4 regions of the Bradyrhizobium sp. UFLA05-89 genome follow, and region 2 is predicted to be linked to each of the others. Evidence: riboswitches for the same ligand, from Rfam matches in the RefSeq annotation. Region 2 holds a riboswitch; each other region holds the start of a gene.
What was found. A riboswitch is a leader RNA that binds a small molecule or an ion and turns the genes downstream of it on or off. The one in region 2 is predicted to bind cobalamin.
Positions count from the first base shown of each region.

Region 1 (4,954 bases), on a different contig from region 2:
TCCCGACGGGCCACACACGCATGTCCTGCCGAAGCTGCTTGCGCATGGTCGGACGCACGCGGCAACGGAGCCGGTTCCGGACGGCTGGGTTCCCTGCGCCCATTTCTATCCGGCGCATCCGCTTCGCGATCAATTCGGTCGAAAGCATGAATTTCGGACGCAACATCAAGCGGCATTCCAGACCTTCCTTGAGCAATATGGCGAGCCGGGGTCCGTCGCGCTCAAGCGAGACATCATGGCGGCCGTGATGGCGGGGCGAGACCCTGATGCGCTGACCGTTCGGAACGACCGCCTCGGCCGCGCGACCGTTCGGGTGACGCTTCGGCAGTTGGCCGCGGCCGGACCGCTGTCGCAGACGATCATCGAATGGCTCGCCGCGTATGACCGGATCGACCTTGCCGAGCCCGAAAATCCCATGGATGCCCTTCACTGACCGCCAAAAGGCTGTCCCGCAGCAACAGATGTCGCTACAATTGCAGGAGAGGAGATTTTCCAATGGCCTTCAACGTTCTGCCCGCCGCCGCTGACGGCTTTCGTTTGCACCCGGTTGAGCCGCGCAACGCTCCGATGTTCGCCTTCGGTCTGCTGGTGACGGCCTGTGCGCTGGCAAGCTTCGTATTTGCCTGCGCGACTCCGTTTGCGGCCTTCGCAGTCGTTGCAGCCGCGTTGTTGCGGTTGCGTCCGGCACTCCTCGTCGTCACGGGTGCATGGCTGGTCAATCAGGCGATCGGATTTGGCGTGCTGCACTATCCGGTCGATGCCAACACGATCGCCTGGGGCTTCGCGATCGGGGCAGCGGCGCTCGCCGCTACCGCTGTCTCGTCAGCCATTCTCGGTGCGCTCCCGCAGAACCACACGGCTGTGGTTCTGGCGGTCACGTTGGTTTGTGCCTACGCGGCCTATGAGCTCACTCTGTTCGCCATGACGCCGTTCCTGGGCGGCGAGGGCGCCTTCACTCTCGCCATAGTGACACGGATTGGGCTGCGCAGCGCCGCCTGGTTGGTCGGTCTTGTTGCAGCCTGCGAGATCGTTCGCCTGCTCAATCCGCTTGGGCGGCGACGCGCGATTTCGACGTGAACGACGAAGGCGGCGACGCGACGACCTCCGTTCGGTTGCTCCCGCCTGATTCGCCAAGCACGATGAATTGGCATTCCCCATTCCCCGCGAAAACCCCGTAACGGAACTGATTGCGCGCAGCCGCCGAATCGCGGGATGTCGGTGGATAGCTGTGAAATTCCCGCATTCCACAGACAAAAACCGGCCGACGCGTTAATCGATCATTGACACTTCGCCGCGAATATCACCACATATGGGTGTCACGGTTCCGCTGGATCGCAAGATTTAGTGGCTAAGAGGGAAGCCGGTGAACCGCGCCTGAGGTGCGGAATTCCGGCGCTGCCCCCGCAACTGTCAGCAGCGAGCTGCTCCCAAACAATCGTCACTGGTGCCTGTTCGCGCCGGGAAGACGGGGAGAAAGCTATGACCTGCGAGCCAGGAGACCTGCCGCGACGCAACTGAACGTCCACGGGCGGGGTGTCCCGGCGGTCGCTTGCATGCGCCGTCGGCACTCCGTTGCCGGCGTTTCTGCAGCGTCCTCGTCTTGCCCCGCTCAAACATAACGCGCGCATCACGGGGCCCTTGATGTCTACCAATATGCACCACGCGGAGACTGTCTCCGCTCCCATCATCCAGTTGCGTCCAGAGTCGCTCGCTGCCGTTCCCAGCGAGCCCGCCATGCAGATCATCCGCCGCAACGGCAAGGTCACCCCGTTCGACCAGGCGAAGATCGCGGTCGCGATGACCAAGGCCTTCCTCGCCGTGGAAGGAAACACCGCGGTCGCTTCACGCCGCGTCCACGAGAGCGTCGAGCAACTGACTGCGGAAGTGGTCGCGGCATTGCACCGTCGTGCCGGCGAGGGCCGCACCTTCCACATCGAGGACGTCCAGGATCAGGTCGAGCTTGCGTTGATGCGCAGCGAGCACCACAAGGTGGCCCGCGCCTACGTGCTGTATCGCGATGAACGTACCCGCCAGCGTGCGGAGGAAGCTGCTGCTCATCAGGCCGTGCCCGTCGCTGCCCCAGCACTCCACGTTACGCTTGCCGACGGTTCGCGCGTCGGTCTCGACAGCAAGCGCCTCGCGCTGATCGTCGGCGAAGCCTGCGCCGGGCTCGACGGTGTCTCCGCTGCGCCCGTGCTCGCCGAAACCACGCGCAATCTCTACGATGGCATCAGCCAGGACGAACTGGCGCTGGCCTCGATCATGGCCGCCCGCACGCTGGTCGAGCAGGAGCCGAACTACGCCTATGTCAGTGCGCGCCTGCTGCTCGACAAGCTCCGCGGCGAGGTGCTGTCCTACGTCCACAGCGTGCCGACATCCGCTTCACAGGCGGACATGGTGACGCGCTATGCCGAATACTTCCCGGCCTATGTGAAGACCGGCATCGCCGCCGAGTTGCTCGATCCCGAGCTCGCCCGCTTCGATCTCGGTCGGATCGCGGCGGCGCTGAAGCCCGAGCGCGATCTGAACTTCCAGTTCCTCGGCCTCCAGACGCTCTACGACCGCTACTTCCTGCATGAGCATGGCAAGCGGATCGAGCTGCCGCAGGCCTTCTTCATGCGCGTGGCCATGGGCCTGGCGGTGCGCGAGATTGACCGCGAAGCCAAGGCGATCGAGTTCTACGATTTGCTGTCGTCGTTCGACTTCATGGCCTCGACTCCGACGCTGTTCAACTCGGGCACGCTGCGCCCGCAGCTCTCGTCCTGCTTCCTCACCACCGTCTCCGACGACCTCGACGGTATTTTCAAGTCGATCAAGGACAATGCGCTGCTGGCAAAATATTCGGGCGGCCTCGGTAACGACTGGACGCCGGTGCGCGGTCTCGGCGCCCATATCAAGGGCACCAACGGCGAGAGCCAGGGCATCATCCCGTTCCTGAAGGTCGCCAACGACACTGCGATCGCCGTCAACCAAGGCGGCAAGCGCAAGGGCGCGGTCTGCGCCTATCTCGAAACCTGGCACGTCGACATCGAGGAGTTCCTCGATCTGCGGAAGAACACCGGCGACGACCGCCGCCGCACCCACGACATGAACACCGCCAATTGGGTGCCGGACTTGTTCATGCAGCGCGTCGATGCCGACGGCGAGTGGACGCTGTTCTCGCCGGACGAGACGCCCGATTTGCACGACCGCTACGGCGAGGCGTTCAAGTCGGCTTACGAGGCTTATGAAGCCAAGGCGAAGGCCGGCGGCATGCGGGTGTCCAAGACGGTCCGCGCGACCGATCTGTGGCGCCGCATGCTGACCATGGTGTTCGAGACCGGTCATCCCTGGATCACCTTCAAGGATCCCTGCAATTTGCGCTCGCCGCAGCGGCACATGGGCGTGATCCACTCGTCGAACCTCTGCACCGAGATCACCCTGAACACCTCGGGCGACGAGGTCGCGGTCTGCAATCTCGGCTCCATCAACATGCTCGCCCATGTTGGGTCCAATGGTCTTGACCAGGCCAAGCTGAAGCGGACGGTGACATCAGCGGTGCGGATGCTCGACAACGTCATCGACATCAACTTCTACACCATCCCGGAGGCGCGCCGCTCCAACATGCGCCACCGGCCGGTCGGCCTCGGCTTGATGGGCTTCCAGGAGGCGCTTCAGGTTCAGCGCATCCCGATCGCGTCGGACGCGGCCGTGGCGTTCGCCGACACCAGTATGGAAGCGATCTCTTACCACGCCATCGAAGCATCGTCGGATCTCGCCGCCGAGCGTGGCCGTTATCCGAGCTTCGAGGGCTCGCTGTGGTCGAAGGGCATTTTGCCGCTCGACTCCATCCAGTTCGTCGCCGACGCCCGTGGCGGCCTCGACGCCGACCGCTCTTCGACGCTCGACTGGGACCACCTGCGCAACAAGGTCACCTCCCGCGGCATGCGCAACTCGAACGTCATGGCGATCGCCCCGACCGCGACGATCTCAAACATCTGCGGTGTCTCGCAGTCGATCGAGCCGAACTACCAGAACCTGTTCGTCAAATCGAACATGTCCGGCGACTTTACGGTCGTGAACGAGTTCCTGGTCCGCGACCTGAAGGCGAGGGGACTGTGGGACGAGGTGATGGTCTCCGACCTCAAATATTTCGACGGCAGCGTCGGCCAGATCGACCGCGTTCCTGACGATCTCAAGGCGCTCTACGCCACCGCCTTCGAGATCGACAGTGCCTGGCTGATCGAGGCGGCCGCGCGCCGGCAGAAATGGATCGACCAGTCGCAGTCGCTCAACCTCTACATCGCCAATCCCTCCGGCAAGAAGCTCGATACGCTTTACCGGCTGGCCTGGCGGCGCGGCCTGAAGACGACCTATTACCTGCGCTCGCGCAGCGCCACGCATGTCGAAAAATCGACGCTGAAGGGCACCGACGGCAAGCTCAACGCGGTGTCGGCATCGGGCGGCGCCTCGCACGCGCCGATCATGATCCCGGCCGCGGCGGCGCCCGATCTCGACGGCATCAAGGCCTGCCGGATCAACGATCCCGAATGCGAAGCGTGCCAGTGAGGAAATGACGATGCTTGATTGGTCCGATACTGAAACCACGGCGGCGGCTCCGGCCGCGCCAGCCCTCACCACGGCGCTGCGTCCGCAGACCCAGCTCAAGCTCGAGCCGGTCGATCCGACCGGCCTGGGGTCGATCGACCGCGCCGGCGGCCGCGTCTCGGTCGACGAGAAGCGGATGATCAACTGCCGCGCCGACGTCAACCAGCTGCTGCCGCTGAAGTACAAATGGGCCTGGGAGAAATATCTCTCCGGCTGCAACAATCACTGGATGCCGACCGAAGTCTCGATGCAGGCTGACATCGCGCTGTGGAAGTCGCGGGACGGCCTGACCGAGGACGAGCGGCGCGCGATCAAGCGCAATCTCGGCTTCTTCGCGGCCTCGGAATCGCTGGTCGCCAACAACATC
Region 1 is NZ_JBANBA010000014.1:10,588-15,541, reverse strand. It holds gene SO139_RS10065 (DUF6925 family protein) at 1-433, shown strand, start outside; gene SO139_RS10060 (hypothetical protein) at 496-1,077, shown strand; cobalamin riboswitch at 1,303-1,522, shown strand; gene SO139_RS10055 (ribonucleoside-diphosphate reductase subunit alpha) at 1,642-4,548, shown strand; gene SO139_RS10050 (ribonucleotide-diphosphate reductase subunit beta) at 4,559-4,954, shown strand, end outside.
Region 1: another riboswitch for cobalamin. It lies ahead of SO139_RS10055 (ribonucleoside-diphosphate reductase subunit alpha); the one in region 2 lies ahead of SO139_RS24810 (DUF1636 family protein).

Region 2 (4,954 bases):
TTCCCCGGCAGCCATTCCAGCGTGCCATGCGCGCCCATGTGCACGACGGCGTCCATGCCCTGCTGCCGGAGCCAGAGATAGAACGCGACATAGGCATGGCGCGGGGTGCGCGAAAGATCGTGATAGTCGGCGTCGCGGTGACTGACATAGCCACGTTCCGGCTGCACCGCGATGATAGCCTTGCCGCTTCTGATCGCCGCGAAATGAAATGCGCCGCCGCGGCAGCTCGGATCATTCTCCGGCGGCCCCCAGGCGCGGGCCAGATCGTCCTGCAATGCCTGCGGAAGGCGGGAAAGCGCCGCGCGATAATCGGCTGCGCTCCACGTCAATTCCTGTTTCAGCAAGTGATCGCCGAGAGCACTCTGTGGTTCAACATCGAAGCCAGCTTCGCTGAGATCAGAGAGCAGCGCCTCGACGGACGCAAGCGCATCGAGCCCGACCGCGTGGGCGATCTGGTGCGGCCGACCGGGATAGTTGGAGAGCACGATCGCCAGCCGCTTCTCGCTTGCCGGCTTCTCCGCGAGCCGCTGCCAGGCCGCCACGCGCGCAACGACGGCGGCAATGCGCTCTTCGTCCGGCCGATGGGCGAGATGCGCGAATTGCAGATCAGGATCGCGCTCGCCAGCCGACTTGAAGCTCACCACGCCCGCAAACACGCGGCCGTCGACCTCCGGCAGCACGACGTGCATCGCAAGATCGCCCGGCGAGAGACCGCGGAGCGACTCGGCCCAGTCCTCACGACGTGCCGTGGAGAGCGCGACCTGGAAGACCGGGCATGACGCAGCATCGAACGGCGTCGTGCCGTCATCGCCAAGCGCAGAGAACGCCGTCGCGTTGACGATGGCCGCTGGCAGACATTGTGCAAACAGTGCGCGTAGCCAATCCGCCACGCCGGGCGCTTTCAACGATGTAACGAAGACACCAAAGGCTTCGAAACCTCTCTCGCGCAGCGCTGCGATCAGCGCATCGACGGGCGCAGTATCGGCGGCCGTGAGATAAGAGCGATAGAAGGTCACGATCGCGCGAGGTTTTCCGCCGGGGTCGGGCAGCGCCCCGACAACGCCGCTTCCCGGCTCGTAAAATCCAATCTCGGGAACCTCGATCTCACCTACCACCGGTCCCGCATAGAGACCCGAGGCCAGCGCAAGCTGCGCGATCGCGGCTTGTGCGGCGACCGGTCCGCCCTTGTCGCAGAGCACTTTCAGCCGTCTGAGCGTCGAGACCGGCAAGGTCGAGAACGCATCCAGCCGTTCATCGTCGCGACCATCCGCTGGCAACACGGCAAGCGCGATGCCGCGGTCCTTCGCCAGTTGCTGCAGGGCTGCAAGCCCATACGCCCAATAGGACTCGCCGCCGATCAGGCGCAGCAGAATGCCGCGCGCTTGCGACAGCGTCCGCTCGATATAGGTGTCGACCGACAACGGATGACGCAGCTCGGCGAGATTCGCCAGCCGCAGCGACGGCAGGCTCGCGCACCCTCGCCGCCAACCAGCCGCGAACGCGGCGAGATCTGAGTCCGAGAACGAGAGCACCACGAGATCGGCCGGATCCTGGCCGATGTCCCTTGGCGTCGCAGTCTCTTCCAGACCACGGCTCTCGCGGAAGACGACGTGCATCAGATCCCAAGCCCTGAGATACCAAGTCCTGCCTTGATCGCGGTCTCGTCGATGTCGCCATGCTCGCCGATCACGACCAGCTTGGATTGCCGGGGACGCACGCCCCAGGGCTGATCGAACTGGTGCCGCACGCGTTCGCCGACCGATTGCAGCAACAGCCGCATCGGTTTGCCCTTGACCGCGATATAGCCCTTTGCGCGCAGCACGTTCTGCTCGCGCGCCAGCCGTTGCACCGAGGCGATCAGCGCCTCGACGTCGACGACCTCAGGCAGATCGATCACGACGGAGTTGAAATCATTGTGCTCGTGATCGTCCTCGCCGTCGTGATGCGAGGGGCGCGCGGCGAGATCATCTTCGGCCGCCGCCTCAAGACCGAGGATCACGCGCAAGTCCACCGCGCCGTCGACGACCGGCAGCATTGGAACGGGGCGCGGCATTTCCGCCGCGATCGCCGCCTTCGCTGCTTCGAGTCCCGCCGCGCCGGCAAGATCGGCCTTGGTCAGGAGCACGATATCGGCGCAGGCGATCTGGTCCTCGAACACCTCCGACAGCGGCGTCTCGTGATCGAGATTCTCATCCGCCGCGCGCTGCGCCTCCACCGCAGCCGGATCGGGCGCGAAGCGTCCGGCCGCGACAGCCTCGGCGTCGGCGAGCGCAATCACGCCGTCGACCGTGATGCGTGAGCGGATCTCCGGCCAGTCGAACGCTTTCAGCAGCGGCTTCGGCAAGGCCAGCCCCGACGTTTCGATCAGAATATGATCCGGCCTCACCCGACGTGCGAGCAGTTGCTCCATCGCCGGAATGAAATCGTCGGCCACGGTGCAGCAGATGCAGCCATTGGCGAGTTCGACGATGTTTTCCTCCGGGCAATTGGCATCTGCGCAGGATTTCAGGATCTCGCCGTCAACACCTTCGCTGCCGAATTCGTTGACGAGCACCGCGAGCTTCTTGCCGTTGGCATTGCTGATCAGATGCTGGATCAGCGTCGTCTTGCCTGATCCCAGAAAACCCGTGACGACCGTGACCGGGACTTTTGCGAGCGTGTTCATTCGGCGGCCTCCGGCACGACGGCGATGGGGGGAATGCGGGCAAGCGATTGCTTGCGGAAGATTTCGGGGCGGCTGCGCCATGGCACGATGCCGTCGGGCGCAGCCGCGTAAGCCGAAGCGCCTGCGATCACATCGTTCGCATTGGCATCCGACAGGCGGCCGTAGACGTAGGACCATCGGCCCGGCGCGCTGAGTGCGACCGAGCAGCCCTGGCTACACGCCGAGAGGCATTCGACGGGAACCAGGTTGACGCCCTCGGGCACGCCGGCCTCGAGGATCGCGGCATGCAGCCGTGCGCCGGGCGTGGCTTCACCTTCGCCGGGTGTCTGCCCGGCGCGGCAGGTGATACAAACGTGAAGTGTGACGGCCATCGCCCCTTCCAGGATATCTGCGGGAGGCGATGAGGCGCACGAACCGCTCGAAAGAGGGTCCGTTTCCCCGTCGCGGAACACCCCGTCCGCCGGTCCAAAACAGTCGCGCTGGCAGGTCTCCCGGCTTGCGGAGCAGGGTATTTCCCTTCGATCCCCGCCTTCCCGATCCCATGGGATCAGTGGCTTCGGGCATCTCTCCGGTCACGGTCGCGGGGGCGGCTGCTTTTCGAACACGAATCTTGCCGATTCGAGCCCTATCGCATTCCCTCTTCGCCTGTCGTAGGACAGGAACCAACACTGGCCCACCATTTGCCCATGGCCGCCACTTGTCAAGCCGAAGGACCATTTCAGATGACGCCTGAACCGGATACCCCAGCGGTGCAAGACACCGACGCCCGGCATGCCACGAAAATGGCGAAGAAGAAGGTTGCCCGCGACAAGATCATGGCGACCAAGAGCGGCGAAAAGGGGCTGATCATCGTCCATACCGGCGCGGGCAAGGGCAAGTCCTCCTCCGCCTTCGGCATGATCGTTCGTTGCGTCGCGCATGGCTTCCCTTGCGCGGTCGTCCAGTTCATCAAGGGCGCCTGGGATACCGGCGAGCGCCGCCTGCTCACCGGGCATTTTGGCGATCTCTGCCAGTTCCACGCCATGGGCGAAGGTTTTACCTGGGAGACGCAGGACCGCGCCCGCGACATCGCCGCGGCGAAGGCCGGCTGGGAGAAGGCGAAGGAGCTGATCCTCGACCCCAATTTGCGCATGGTCGTGCTCGACGAGATCAACATCGCAATGCGCTACGACTATCTCGATATTGCCGAGGTCGTCGACTTCCTGAAAACGCAGAAGCCGCCGCTGACGCATGTCGTCCTCACCGGACGCAACGCCAAGGACGAGCTGATCGAGATCGCCGATCTCGTCACCGAGATGACGCTGGTGAAACATCCGTTCCGCTCCGGCATCAAGGCACAAGCCGGCGTCGAGTTCTGAGACTTCGATGGCGCGCGCATTGATGATCCAGGGAGCGGGCTCGGACGTGGGCAAGTCGCTCGTCGTCGCGGGCCTTGCGCGTGCCGCAAAGCGCCGCGGCCTGCGCGTGCTTCCCTTCAAGCCGCAGAACATGTCGAACAATGCGGCGGTGACCGTCGATGGCGGAGAGATCGGCCGCGCGCAGGCGCTCCAGGCGCTCGCCGCCGGCGTCGAGCCGCACACCGACATGAATCCCGTGCTGCTCAAGCCCGAGACCGATGTCGGCGCGCAAGTCATCGTCCAAGGCAAGCGCATCGCCACCGCGCGCGCCCGCGACTACGCGGCGATGAAGCCGACGCTGATGGGCGCCGTGCTCGAAAGCTTCGAACGGCTGAAGACGCGCGCCGATCTCGTGCTGGTCGAAGGCGCCGGCAGCCCGGCCGAAGTCAATCTGCGCAAGGCCGACATCGCCAATATGGGCTTTGCCCGCAAGGCTGATGTTCCGGTGGTGCTGGTCGGCGACATCGACCGCGGCGGCGTCATCGCGCAGCTCGTCGGCATCAAGACCGTGATCGATCCTGACGATGCCGCGATGATCCAGGGGTTCGTCATCAACAAGTTCCGCGGTGATCCCACGCTGTTCGACGACGGCTACCGGCTGATCCAGGACAAGACATCCTGGCGCGGCTTTGGCGTGCTGCCCTGGTTTAACCGCGCCGGCGAATTGCCGGCCGAGGATGCACTGGGATTGGGCGACGCGCGAAGGCCCGGCAGATGCAAGATCGCGTTTCTGGCGCTGTCGCGGATCGCCAATTTCGACGATCTCGATCCGCTCAAGCTCGAACCAAACGTTGACCTCGTGATGGTCCGTCCCGGCGAAGCCATCGCGGGCGACGTACAGCTCGTCATCATCCCTGGCTCGAAATCGACGCGCGGCGACCTCGCCTTCCTG
Region 2 is NZ_JBANBA010000051.1:44,093-49,046, reverse strand. It holds gene cobN (cobaltochelatase subunit CobN) at 1-1,616, opposite strand, end outside; gene cobW (cobalamin biosynthesis protein CobW) at 1,616-2,665, opposite strand; gene SO139_RS24810 (DUF1636 family protein) at 2,662-3,036, opposite strand; cobalamin riboswitch at 3,130-3,347, opposite strand; gene cobO (cob(I)yrinic acid a,c-diamide adenosyltransferase) at 3,388-4,023, shown strand; gene SO139_RS24800 (cobyric acid synthase) at 4,031-4,954, shown strand, end outside.

Region 3 (4,954 bases), on a different contig from region 2:
TCGGGGTAGAACGGATCGCCCCAGACCGCATAGCGCTTGTCGGTGATATTGCGCACGCGGAACGTCAGACGCGTCTGCTCGACGGCGAAGACCGATTTCGGGATGTCGACGAATGCGTAGACGTCTGCGATCGTGTAGGCGTTCAGCGTCACGGTGTTCGCATCGGTGTTGTAGCGATCGCCGACGTGACGTCCGACGACGCCGAGCTCCACCGGCCAAGGTGTGAGGAAAGGTGTGAAGAAGCGATAGGATGCGCCGGCATTGGCGACGATGCGCGGCACGTTTGGCGGCGTATTGCCGGAGAACGAGCCACCGGCAAAATTGTAGTCGGCATAGCGTGCATCGACATAGGCGATATTGCCCCACAGCCGCATGGCGTCCGTCACGCGCACGGCACCGGCGAGCTCCACGCCCTTGGACTCCTGTCGCCCGGCAATGTTGAGCTGCATGCCGCCGGCGGCTGCATAGACGTTCTTGCGCAGGATGTCGTAGGCCGAGAACGACCATTCTGCCCGATTGTCCCAGAACAGATGCTTGACGCCGGTCTCGTAGGTGCGCGAGGTCGTCAGGTCGAGCGGCTGCGTTGGTGCGAGCAGGAAGATGTTGTTGGCCGAGACGTCGGCGCCGGTCGCATACTGGCTATAGAAGGTCAGGCCGGGCACCGCTTCCCAGGTGTAGCCGATGCGGCCGGTCACCGGCGCCCAGTCCTTCGAGAACGGGAAGCCCGCCTTCTCAAGACCGCCGACGTTGGTCGAATTGCGGTCGAGCCCGATATGCTCGACGCGCAGGCCGCCGATCAGCGCGAAGCTTCGGGTGATCTTCAGCCGGTCCTCGAACGACAATGCTTCGTTGTCGATGCGCGCCGTCTGCTGCTGCGTCGTGAGCGGGCCATAGTAACCACGCGCGGGATCGACCAGCGTGACGAGATCATGCGGGAAATTCGCCGCGCCCGGCCGGACAAAATCGAGATCGCTCGCGGCGAAGGTCGTCACCAGGCGATTGTCAAAACCTGCGATATTCGCATCCCAGGTCAGGTCGGTGACGTTGCCGACCAGCCGCTGGCTGTGCGCCACATAGAAGCGCTCGCGATCGACCAGGTTTGAATTGGCGTTGAACGCCTCGACCTCGTTGTTGAACCACGTACGCTCGGCACCATAGCCATAGGTCTGGCTCTTCAAGGTGAGGCCCTGCGCGAGCTTGAGCTCGAAGCCGCCACGCAGCCACACCTCCTGCGCCGCGTTGCGATTGTCGAGCACATTGTAGTTGGTGTTGAAGGTGCGGTCGTCGATCGTGACGGGGCCGAGATTCGACCCGTTGTAGTTCGAGACGTAGCTGCCGGAGACGATGCCGGCTGTGGCGTGCGACCCGCTGTAGGCGATCGGCACCAGCGGAACGCCCCAATAGCCCTTTGAGCGATCCTCCCTGTATTCGATCGCGCCCCAGAGCTTGAGATTGTCCGAGACGCGATAGTTGAGCTGGCTCGATACATCGAGCGTCTTGGTGCTGGTGTCGTCGGCAAAGCCATTGAGCGAGGAGCGGCTGACGTCGAACCGATAATCGAGACCCTGCACATTGGTGCTGCCACCGGAGCCGTAATAGCTGCGGTACGAGTTCAGCGAGTCGTACGAAAAGAATGCCTCGTTCTGGACCGGCCCGGTGTGCGGCTGCTTGGTCACGAAATTGACCGCGCCGCCGCTGGCGCCCTCGCCTGACATCAGCGAGGCCGGCCCCTTCAGAAACTCCACCGCTTCCAGATTGGCCGTGTCCATGATGCGCGAGGTCATGTTCTGCGGGCCGATCTTGATGCCGTTGTAGAGAGTATTGATCTGACTGTTGGTGAAGCCGCGCATCGAGAAGGCCGAAGGCTCCGCCGGATTGTCGCCGGCGGTCACGCCGACCGTGCCCTGCGCGACGTCCGAAACGGTCCGGTAGCCCTGCTCGCGAATCGTCTCGGCCGAGATCACCTCGACGGTCGCGGGCACCTCACGCGCAGTGAGGCCGAGACGCGAAGCGCTTTCGGCCACCGCATTCGTGTTGAGTGGTGTCTGCGTCGCGTTCTGAACGGCCGGCTTTTGCGAGGTCACGGCGGTCGCCGTTCTGTTCGGCGCCGCGCGCCGGGCGCTTCGCTCATTGCGTCCGCCCGGCTTGGCCGGCTTGCGGCTTTGGTCGGCCTGGCGGACCTCGACCGGCGGCAATTGCTCGCGGACTTGCTGCGCAACGGCTGCGGATATATCGACGAAGATGAACGGCGTGAGAATGCTGGACGCGCGCAGGAATTTGCGCGGGTAGCCGGTGCGGGCGGAAGACATGGTTCGGACCTCGGTATGACGTCAGTGGCACGTCACAGCGAACCAAGTCTCAACCTTCGGCGCAGTTCTCGCCTCCAGCTAAGCCAAATGTCTGTACTCCCCGACCGACATCTTCGCGTGTGACCACGGCTGACGGCAGGTCTCCTGGCTCGCGGGTCGTGACCTCTTCGCCGCCTTCCCGGGACCGAGAGCCCAGTGGCTTGTGACGAAGGATTCTCCGCTTACAGTTGCGGGGGCAGCTACGGCATTGGGGAAAATCCCCGCACCGCATTCCCTTTTCATCCCCGGATGGGGAAACCGTCGCGAGCATCTATGATTAGGAGCGACAGAGAGTCAATGTGCTGGCCGCGGCATTCTTGTCGCAGCGGTGCAAACGTCTGTGGAGATGCTGAATGGAGGGGGACACCTTCCTCTGGTTGGTGAGACATGCGGTCGTCGATGGCGTCGCGGGGACGATCCACGCCATGGATGCGCAGGCCGACCTCAGCGACCGGACGCGTTTGGACGCGTTGCGACGGTGCCTGCCGCAGGGGGCCGCGAGCTACGCGAGCCCGGCACGACGGACCGTCGACACGGCGCACGCGCTCGGGCTCGATCCGATCCTCGTGCCCGGGTTCAGCGAGCAGGATTTTGGCGAATGGACCGGACGACGTCACGACGATCTCGCCGCCTCGGGCGGCGAGCCCTACGCGCAGTTCTGGGCCAATCCAGCGCACGCGAGGCCGCCGGGCGGCGAAAGTTTTGAAGATCAGATCGCCAGAACCCGTGAAGGCCTTCACCGCATCGAAAGAGGACCGGCGGTCCTCGTCGTCCATTCCGGCACCATCCGCGCTGTGCTGTGCATCGCGCTCGACCTCGCCCCGGAGGCGGCGCTGCGCTTTGCGATCGAGCCACTCTCGCTCACCCGCATCGATCGGCTCGCGAACGGCTGGCGGATCGTGTCGGTCAATCAGACGATCGCTTGAGCCGTCTCAGGCCGGACGATCCGGAACATTGGCCTGCGCGAACGTCGCCATGCCATTGTGCAGGGCGCAGGCGAGCCGCACCAGCGGCAGCGCGATCGCGGCGCCCGATCCCTCCCCGAGCCTGAGATCGAGGCTGACCAGCGGCTGAACGTTGAGCGCGCGAAGCACCAGGCGATGACCCAGCTCCGCCGACTGGTGCGACGGCAGCAGGAACGGTTGACATGACGGATTGAGGCGCGCGGCCGCCAGCGCAGCAACCGACACGATGAAGCCGTCGATCAGGGTTGGAACACGCCGCTGTGCAGCCGCGATGATTGCGCCGCAGATCGCCGCGATTTCGAGGCCGCCGACTGCGCGCAGGACCTCCTCCGCAGACGCGCCCGTCTTCGTCAGGCCATGCCGTGCAAGCGCAGCGTCGATCACGCGCGCCTTGCGTGCACGCCCTACGGCATCGACACCGGTGCCGCTGCCGGCGATCTCGTCGGCGCTCACGCCGAGCAGGCTCGCCGCGATCGCCGCCGACGCCGTGGTATTGCCGATGCCCATCTCGCCGAGGATGAGGAGATCAGGCTGCTTCGCCGCCGCACGCGTCACAGCGCGCTGTCCGCATTCGAACGCAAACACCAGCTCCGCCGGCTCCAGCGCAGCTTCCACGCTGAAATCGCGCGTGCCACAGCGCGGCTTGTCCGCGACAATCCCCGCGCCCTCCGACTGTGCCAGCGAGCCGGCATCGACGACCTCGAGACTTAAGCCCAATTCACGCGCCAGCACCGAAATCGCAGCACCGCCGGCGGCGAAATTCGACATCATCGCGATCGTGACTTCCTGCGGATAGGCGGAGACGCCCTGGGCGACGATGCCGTGATCGCCGGCAAAGACGATGATCGGCACGCGCGCGGCGCGCGGCTGCTCCGTCTCCTGCAGGCCCGCAAGGTCGATCGCGACCTGCTCGAGCCGACCGAGCGCACCGGTCGGCTTGGTCAGTTGCGCCTGCCGCGCCATCGCCGCCTCGCGGTGCGAGGTCGAGATACCCGGGCATTTCTCGTAAACCCAATTGGGGAGCATGTCGTCCTGCCTCCGTTCACGCGACTGCGGTCGCGTCACACGCTGCGTTTGAGAATGTAGCTGTCCATGATCCAGCCGTGCCGTTCGCGCGCCTCCTGCCGTGCGGCGACGATGCGCGGACCGATCTCGGCCAACGCACCCGACATGACGACCTGATCGGGCATGCCGAGATAGGCGCCCCACCAGATCTGCAGGCCTTGCGGATCGAGCGACTGAAACGCCGTGCCGCCATCGAGCATCACCACCACGGTGTCGGCTCCGTCAGGCCAGCCGCCTTCGCGCAGTCGCCGCCCTGTCGTGACCAGGAAAGGCGCGCCGATATCGTTCAGCGGCAGCGCATGCGCCGCGCACAGCGCCTGGATCGACGTGATGCCGGGGATGACTTCGATCGCGGGCAAAGGATCAAGCCGTCGCGCGATCCTCAGGGACGAGTCATAGAGCGACGGGTCGCCCCAGATCAGCAACGCAACGCGGCCATCATGTACGAGATGGCCCGCGATCGCCTGCGACCAGGTCGCAGCGACCGCATCATGCCAGTCGTCGACGCCCTTGCGGTAGTCAGCCTCGCCGGCGTCACGCACCGGCAAGTCGAACTCCGCGATACGCGTCTCTTTG
Region 3 is NZ_JBANBA010000144.1:239-5,192, reverse strand. It holds gene SO139_RS41180 (TonB-dependent receptor) at 1-2,309, opposite strand, end outside; cobalamin riboswitch at 2,427-2,626, opposite strand; gene SO139_RS41175 (histidine phosphatase family protein) at 2,702-3,274, shown strand; gene cobT (nicotinate-nucleotide--dimethylbenzimidazole phosphoribosyltransferase) at 3,281-4,339, opposite strand; gene cobF (precorrin-6A synthase (deacetylating)) at 4,375-4,954, opposite strand, start outside.
Region 3: another riboswitch for cobalamin. It lies ahead of SO139_RS41180 (TonB-dependent receptor); the one in region 2 lies ahead of SO139_RS24810 (DUF1636 family protein).

Region 4 (4,954 bases), on a different contig from region 2:
CTGTGCGACCGCAAGGATCGGCGGAATGTTGTCGCCGGGATGGGAGTAGTCGGCAGCCAGGAACGTGTCGTGGAAATCGAGCTCGCGCACGGCAACGCCATTGGCCCAGGCCGCCCATTCCGGCGAGATGCGCCGCGACGGTGCGAGTCCGAACACCGTTGCGCCGGGCTTGAACGGATGAGTAACTGCCTGTGCACGTGCGCTCGCCACGGGACGGCGCGCAACCGAAGCGGCGGCCACGGCGGCGTTGTCGATGATCCGGTTTCCGATCATCTCGATCACCGCGGGCTCGACGGCGACCGGATCGGAAGCGACCTCGGCGATCTTCCAGGCGAGTTGATCGGCCCGCGCCAGATGCTCGGAGGACTTGTAGGTGCGGACGTTATGCGATTTCACGATTGGATATCCCTAGACTTGGTTTGAAGGAAGCGGAGCCACGGGCGTCGGCCGGCCGGATGTGTCGACCGCAACCATCTCGAACGAGCCTTGCATGGCGACCCGGCGAGCGCCTGTGCCAAGCGTCTCCGCGACCACTTCCACGGAGACGGTCATTGATGAGCGGCCGACGCGCTCGACCTGGGCGGTCAACTCGACGAGCTCGCCGACACGGACCGGCGCGTGGAATTGCACCTTGTCCGACGTCGCCATCACGACGGCACAGCGGGCTCGGCGCGTCGCCGCAACGAAGGCGGCCTTGCCCATCAGGCTCAAGGCATTGCCGCCGAACAGCGTGCCGTAATGATTGGCCTGCTCGGGAAGATCACCTCGACGAACCGGGTGGGCTCGTTCCGGCTGGCGATGGATTCGAGAGCGGCCTGCATCGACGGATATCCGATGACCCTTGCAACTTGGTCTTGCTATTCGCAATATCTGCAAGAGCGGCGATCGCGTACAGTACTGAAAAGGTGAAGCTTTGCGAAGCAAAGGCTGTGAATTTGCAAAGTTTGCGAAGTCCGGGGAGGGCGCCATATGAAGAAGGCATTCATGGGCGTGCGCCTGAAACGCCTGCGCGAGGAGCGCAGGTTGACGCAGCAGGCGCTCGCCTCGGCGATCGGAATTTCGCTGAGCTATCTCAACCAGCTGGAGAACAACCAGCGGCCGCTCACGATCGCCGTGCTGCTCAAGCTCAACGCTGCATTCGGCGTCGACGTTCAGTTGTTCTCGGAGGATGACGAGGCGCGGCTCATTGCCGATTTACGAGAAGCCTTGTCGGATCCGGAGATCGGCGACACGTTGTCTGCCGCCGAACTGCGAGAGCTTGCCGTCAACATGCCGGCGCTCGGGCGGGCGCTTGTCGGCATCAATCGCCGGTACCGGCAGGCGATCGAGCAGACTGCGGCGCTCGCCGCGCTGCTCGGTGAGGACCGGCAGGCCGAAACAGCGATCCTGCCTTCGACGCCTTACGAAGAGGTTCGCGATTTCTTCTATGCGCGTCACAACTACATAGCCGAACTTGATGAAGCTGCTGAGCTAATGGCCGAGGAACTCGCGCCCTCGGCAACCGTAACGCCGTCCACCCTTAGCGATCATCTGCGAAAGAGGTTCGACGTTTCGGTTGTGACCGGCGATGCGACAGACGATGTCCAGCGCCGTTTCGATCCGCAGAGCCGGACACTGCATCTTTCGCGCAGGCTCGAACCTGGACAACGTGCGTTCCAGCTCGCAACTCAGATCGCCATGCTCGGCCTCGAACAAGAGTTGAAGACGTTGGTCGAGAGCGCAGGCTTCGCCAATCAGGAGACGCGCGGGCTTGCCCGCATCGGCCTTGCCAACTACTTTGCCGGCGCGCTGCTCATGCCTTACGAGCGATTTCTTGCCGAAGCCAAGGTGCGTCGCTACGACATCGATCTCCTGGGCGAGGCATTCGGCGTCGGCTTTGAAACCATCTGTCATCGCCTCAGCACGTTGCAAAGACCTTCGTCGCGCGGCGTTCCGTTCTTCTTCATTCGCGTCGACCGTGCCGGCAACATTTCGAAACGCCAATCCGCCACCGATTTCCATTTCTCCCGGATTGGCGGCACCTGTCCGCTCTGGAATGTCTATGAGGCGTTTGCCTCTCCCGACCGTATCGTGACTCAATTTGCCCGGATGCCGGACGAACGGGCCTATCTTTGGATCGCGCGAACCGTGTCCCACAGGAGCGGCGGTTATGAATCCCTCAGCAAGACTTTCGCCGTGGCGCTCGGGTGCGACGTCAGGCACGCTGGCGAGCTCGTTTACTCCAGGGGCTTGGACATTCACGATCCTGCGTCAGCGGTCCCCATTGGCATGGGATGCAAGGTGTGCGAACGTATCAGTTGTCCGCAGCGAGCTTTTCCACCGGTCGGCCGGTCCCTGATGGTCGACGAGCGACAGTCGCTCTTTTCACCTTATGCCGCGTCCAAGCCCTGAGACGAATGCAAGACGAAGCTGTTCATTTTCGCTATCTCGATACGTCTGAAGCCGCGGTGCATATGGTCGGCTTCTATCCTTCGGTGCGCTTGACGGCCGGCAGCATCCAGAAGGCAAACCAGGCAATTCGGCTGGTCAAATCGACGTTTCGCGACGAGGTAAAGTGCGTCGTGAAGCACGTGAGATCGGGCATCGTCATCGAATGTCCTGACGTTGCCGAGCGCTCAATCCTGGATGTGTGCGAGGTCGCCGAGCAGAAGCTTGAGCGGCTGAGGATCGAGCCGCTGACTGCGAAGATGGTCGAAGAAATTCTCTCAGTCTCCGGCGCGGAGCTTCGCCGCTGGTCAAAGGACGGTCGTGTCCCAACGAGCGGCAGGGCCTATTTCAGCCAAGGCAGGAAGCAGGTCGGACTTTTTCTTTATCCTCCAGAGGCAATTCGCGAGTTGTCGTCGCGCGCCGATCAGATCACGCAATGGCGCGACGCGGATCGGATTAGCCGGCACTAAATTCCGCCTCGCCATTACATCCAGTGATGTATTTCGATCACACTGTGCAACGAACCGTAGACCATCGTCGCGAACTCGTTTGACGGGGCCAAACCCGAAACCTTACGGTTGTTGCGACGGCTCCCTTCGGGGATTAATAGGGAATGCGGTGCGGGGAGTACCCTTATGCCGCGGCTGCCCCCGCAACTGTAAGCGGTGAACCTCACGTCATTTGCCACTGGGCATCTCGGTCCCGGGAAGGCGACGGAGAGGTAACGACCCGCGAGCCAGGAGACCTGCCGTCAGCCGTGGTCACACGCGAAGGTGTCGGTCGGGGAGTAACAGACATTAGCTTCACCGGAGCAATCGATCGCTCCGCCGTAAAGCCTCGTTCGCTGTGACGTGCCACTGACGTCATACCGAGGCCTGTTGTATGTCTCCCGTTTCTGCCGCTATCCGGCGCCGCCGCGTGGCTCTGCTCGCATCAACCGTGATCGTCTCTGCTGCTCTTATTGAGGCCGGGGCGGCCCGCGCCCAGACTGTTGCAGAGCAACTACCGCCCGTGGAAGTGACCAAGTCGGACGACCCGAACCGCACGCGCGCCAGAGCGACCGGCGATGGCGAAACGACGAGGCGTCGCGCCGCGCCAAACGTCACCGCCCGTGGCACTCCGGCGGCCGATAGCACACCCCCGCCGGCGGCGGGCAACCAGACAGTCGCCAGCGGCGGAGGGATCGTCGGAGCGGCGACCACCGTTATCACCGCCGCCGACATCGCACATTCGCCGGCGCAGTCGCTCGCCGAGATCATCACGACGCAGACCCCGGGTGCCCAGATCACGACGCTTTACGGCGGCCCGGTGGCGGCCAAGACTAGCGTCGACCTGCGCGGCTTCGGCGCTTTCGCCACGGCAAATACGCTGGTCCTGATCAACGGGCGGCGGCTGAACGACATCGACATGGCGCAGGTGGATCTCTCCACCATCCCGCTCAATTCCATCGAGCGCATCGAGATCACGCGCGGCAATTCCGGCGCAGTGCTTTACGGCGACAATGCGGTTGGCGGCGTCATCAATATCATCACCAAAAACGGTGTTAGCGGGCCACCCGTCACGGCGCGCATCGAAGCCGGATTCGGTTCGTTCAACACCAGGCTCGGCAACGTTTCGACCTCGCTCACCTCTGGTCCCTGGTCGACCTCGTTTTACGGCAATGTCGTCAAGACCGACGGCTACCGCGATAACAATCGCTACTCCCAGGAAAACGGCGTCGGCAATCTGAACTACTCGACGCCCGATCTGACGGCGTTTCTCACCGTCACGGGTGACAACCAGGAACTGAGGTTGCCGGGCGGCCGCCTCGTCGATCCGTCGATCGGGCTCGACCAACTCGCAACGGATCGAAGAGGCACCAGCACGCCCTTCGACTACGCCAACCAGCAGGGCTGGAGTGCGACCGCAGGTTTCACGAAGACACTCGTCAACGGCGTTGATCTGATTGTCGACGGCGGCGTGCGCGACAAGAAGCAGCAGAGCGCATTTTTCTCCAGTCCAACGCCGGTGCCGGCTCTCTTCACCTCGACCTATCTCGAAGCCAATCTGACGACGTGGTCGATCACGCCGCGACTGAGCGTGAAGAGCCTGCTGTTCGGCATGCCCTCGCAGTTGCTGACCGGTATCGACTACTATGATGCGAGCTACCAACAGGATCGCGGCGCCGGCCAGGGCCTGGCACCGTGGCACAATTACGACCTCAGGCAACAGACGGTTGCCGGCTACTTCCAGCATACGCTGGGTGTCACGCCGACGACCGACGTCTCCTACGGCGCGCGCGTGCAGAACGTCAACTTGTCGGCGCGTGACAATTTCGATCCTACAGCTCCGTTCAACGCCGACATCGGCGCGCTGCCGCTCAATAGCAGCGAAACCCAATATGCGCTGCACCTCGGTGTCGAGCAGCGTCTCAACGACGTGTTTACTTTGTTCGGCCGAGGCGCGCGTGCATTTCGGACGCCTGATGTCGACGAGCGGGTGTCATCGGGGCCTTCGTTCGATCCCGTGACGTTTGCGTCGATCCCGC
Region 4 is NZ_JBANBA010000014.1:16,769-21,722, reverse strand. It holds gene SO139_RS10090 (MmgE/PrpD family protein) at 1-396, opposite strand, end outside; gene SO139_RS10085 (acyl-CoA thioesterase) at 409-702, opposite strand; gene SO139_RS10080 (short-chain fatty acyl-CoA regulator family protein) at 970-2,391, shown strand; gene SO139_RS10075 (hypothetical protein) at 2,298-2,897, shown strand; cobalamin riboswitch at 2,998-3,194, shown strand; gene SO139_RS10070 (TonB-dependent receptor) at 3,310-4,954, shown strand, end outside.
Region 4: another riboswitch for cobalamin. It lies ahead of SO139_RS10070 (TonB-dependent receptor); the one in region 2 lies ahead of SO139_RS24810 (DUF1636 family protein).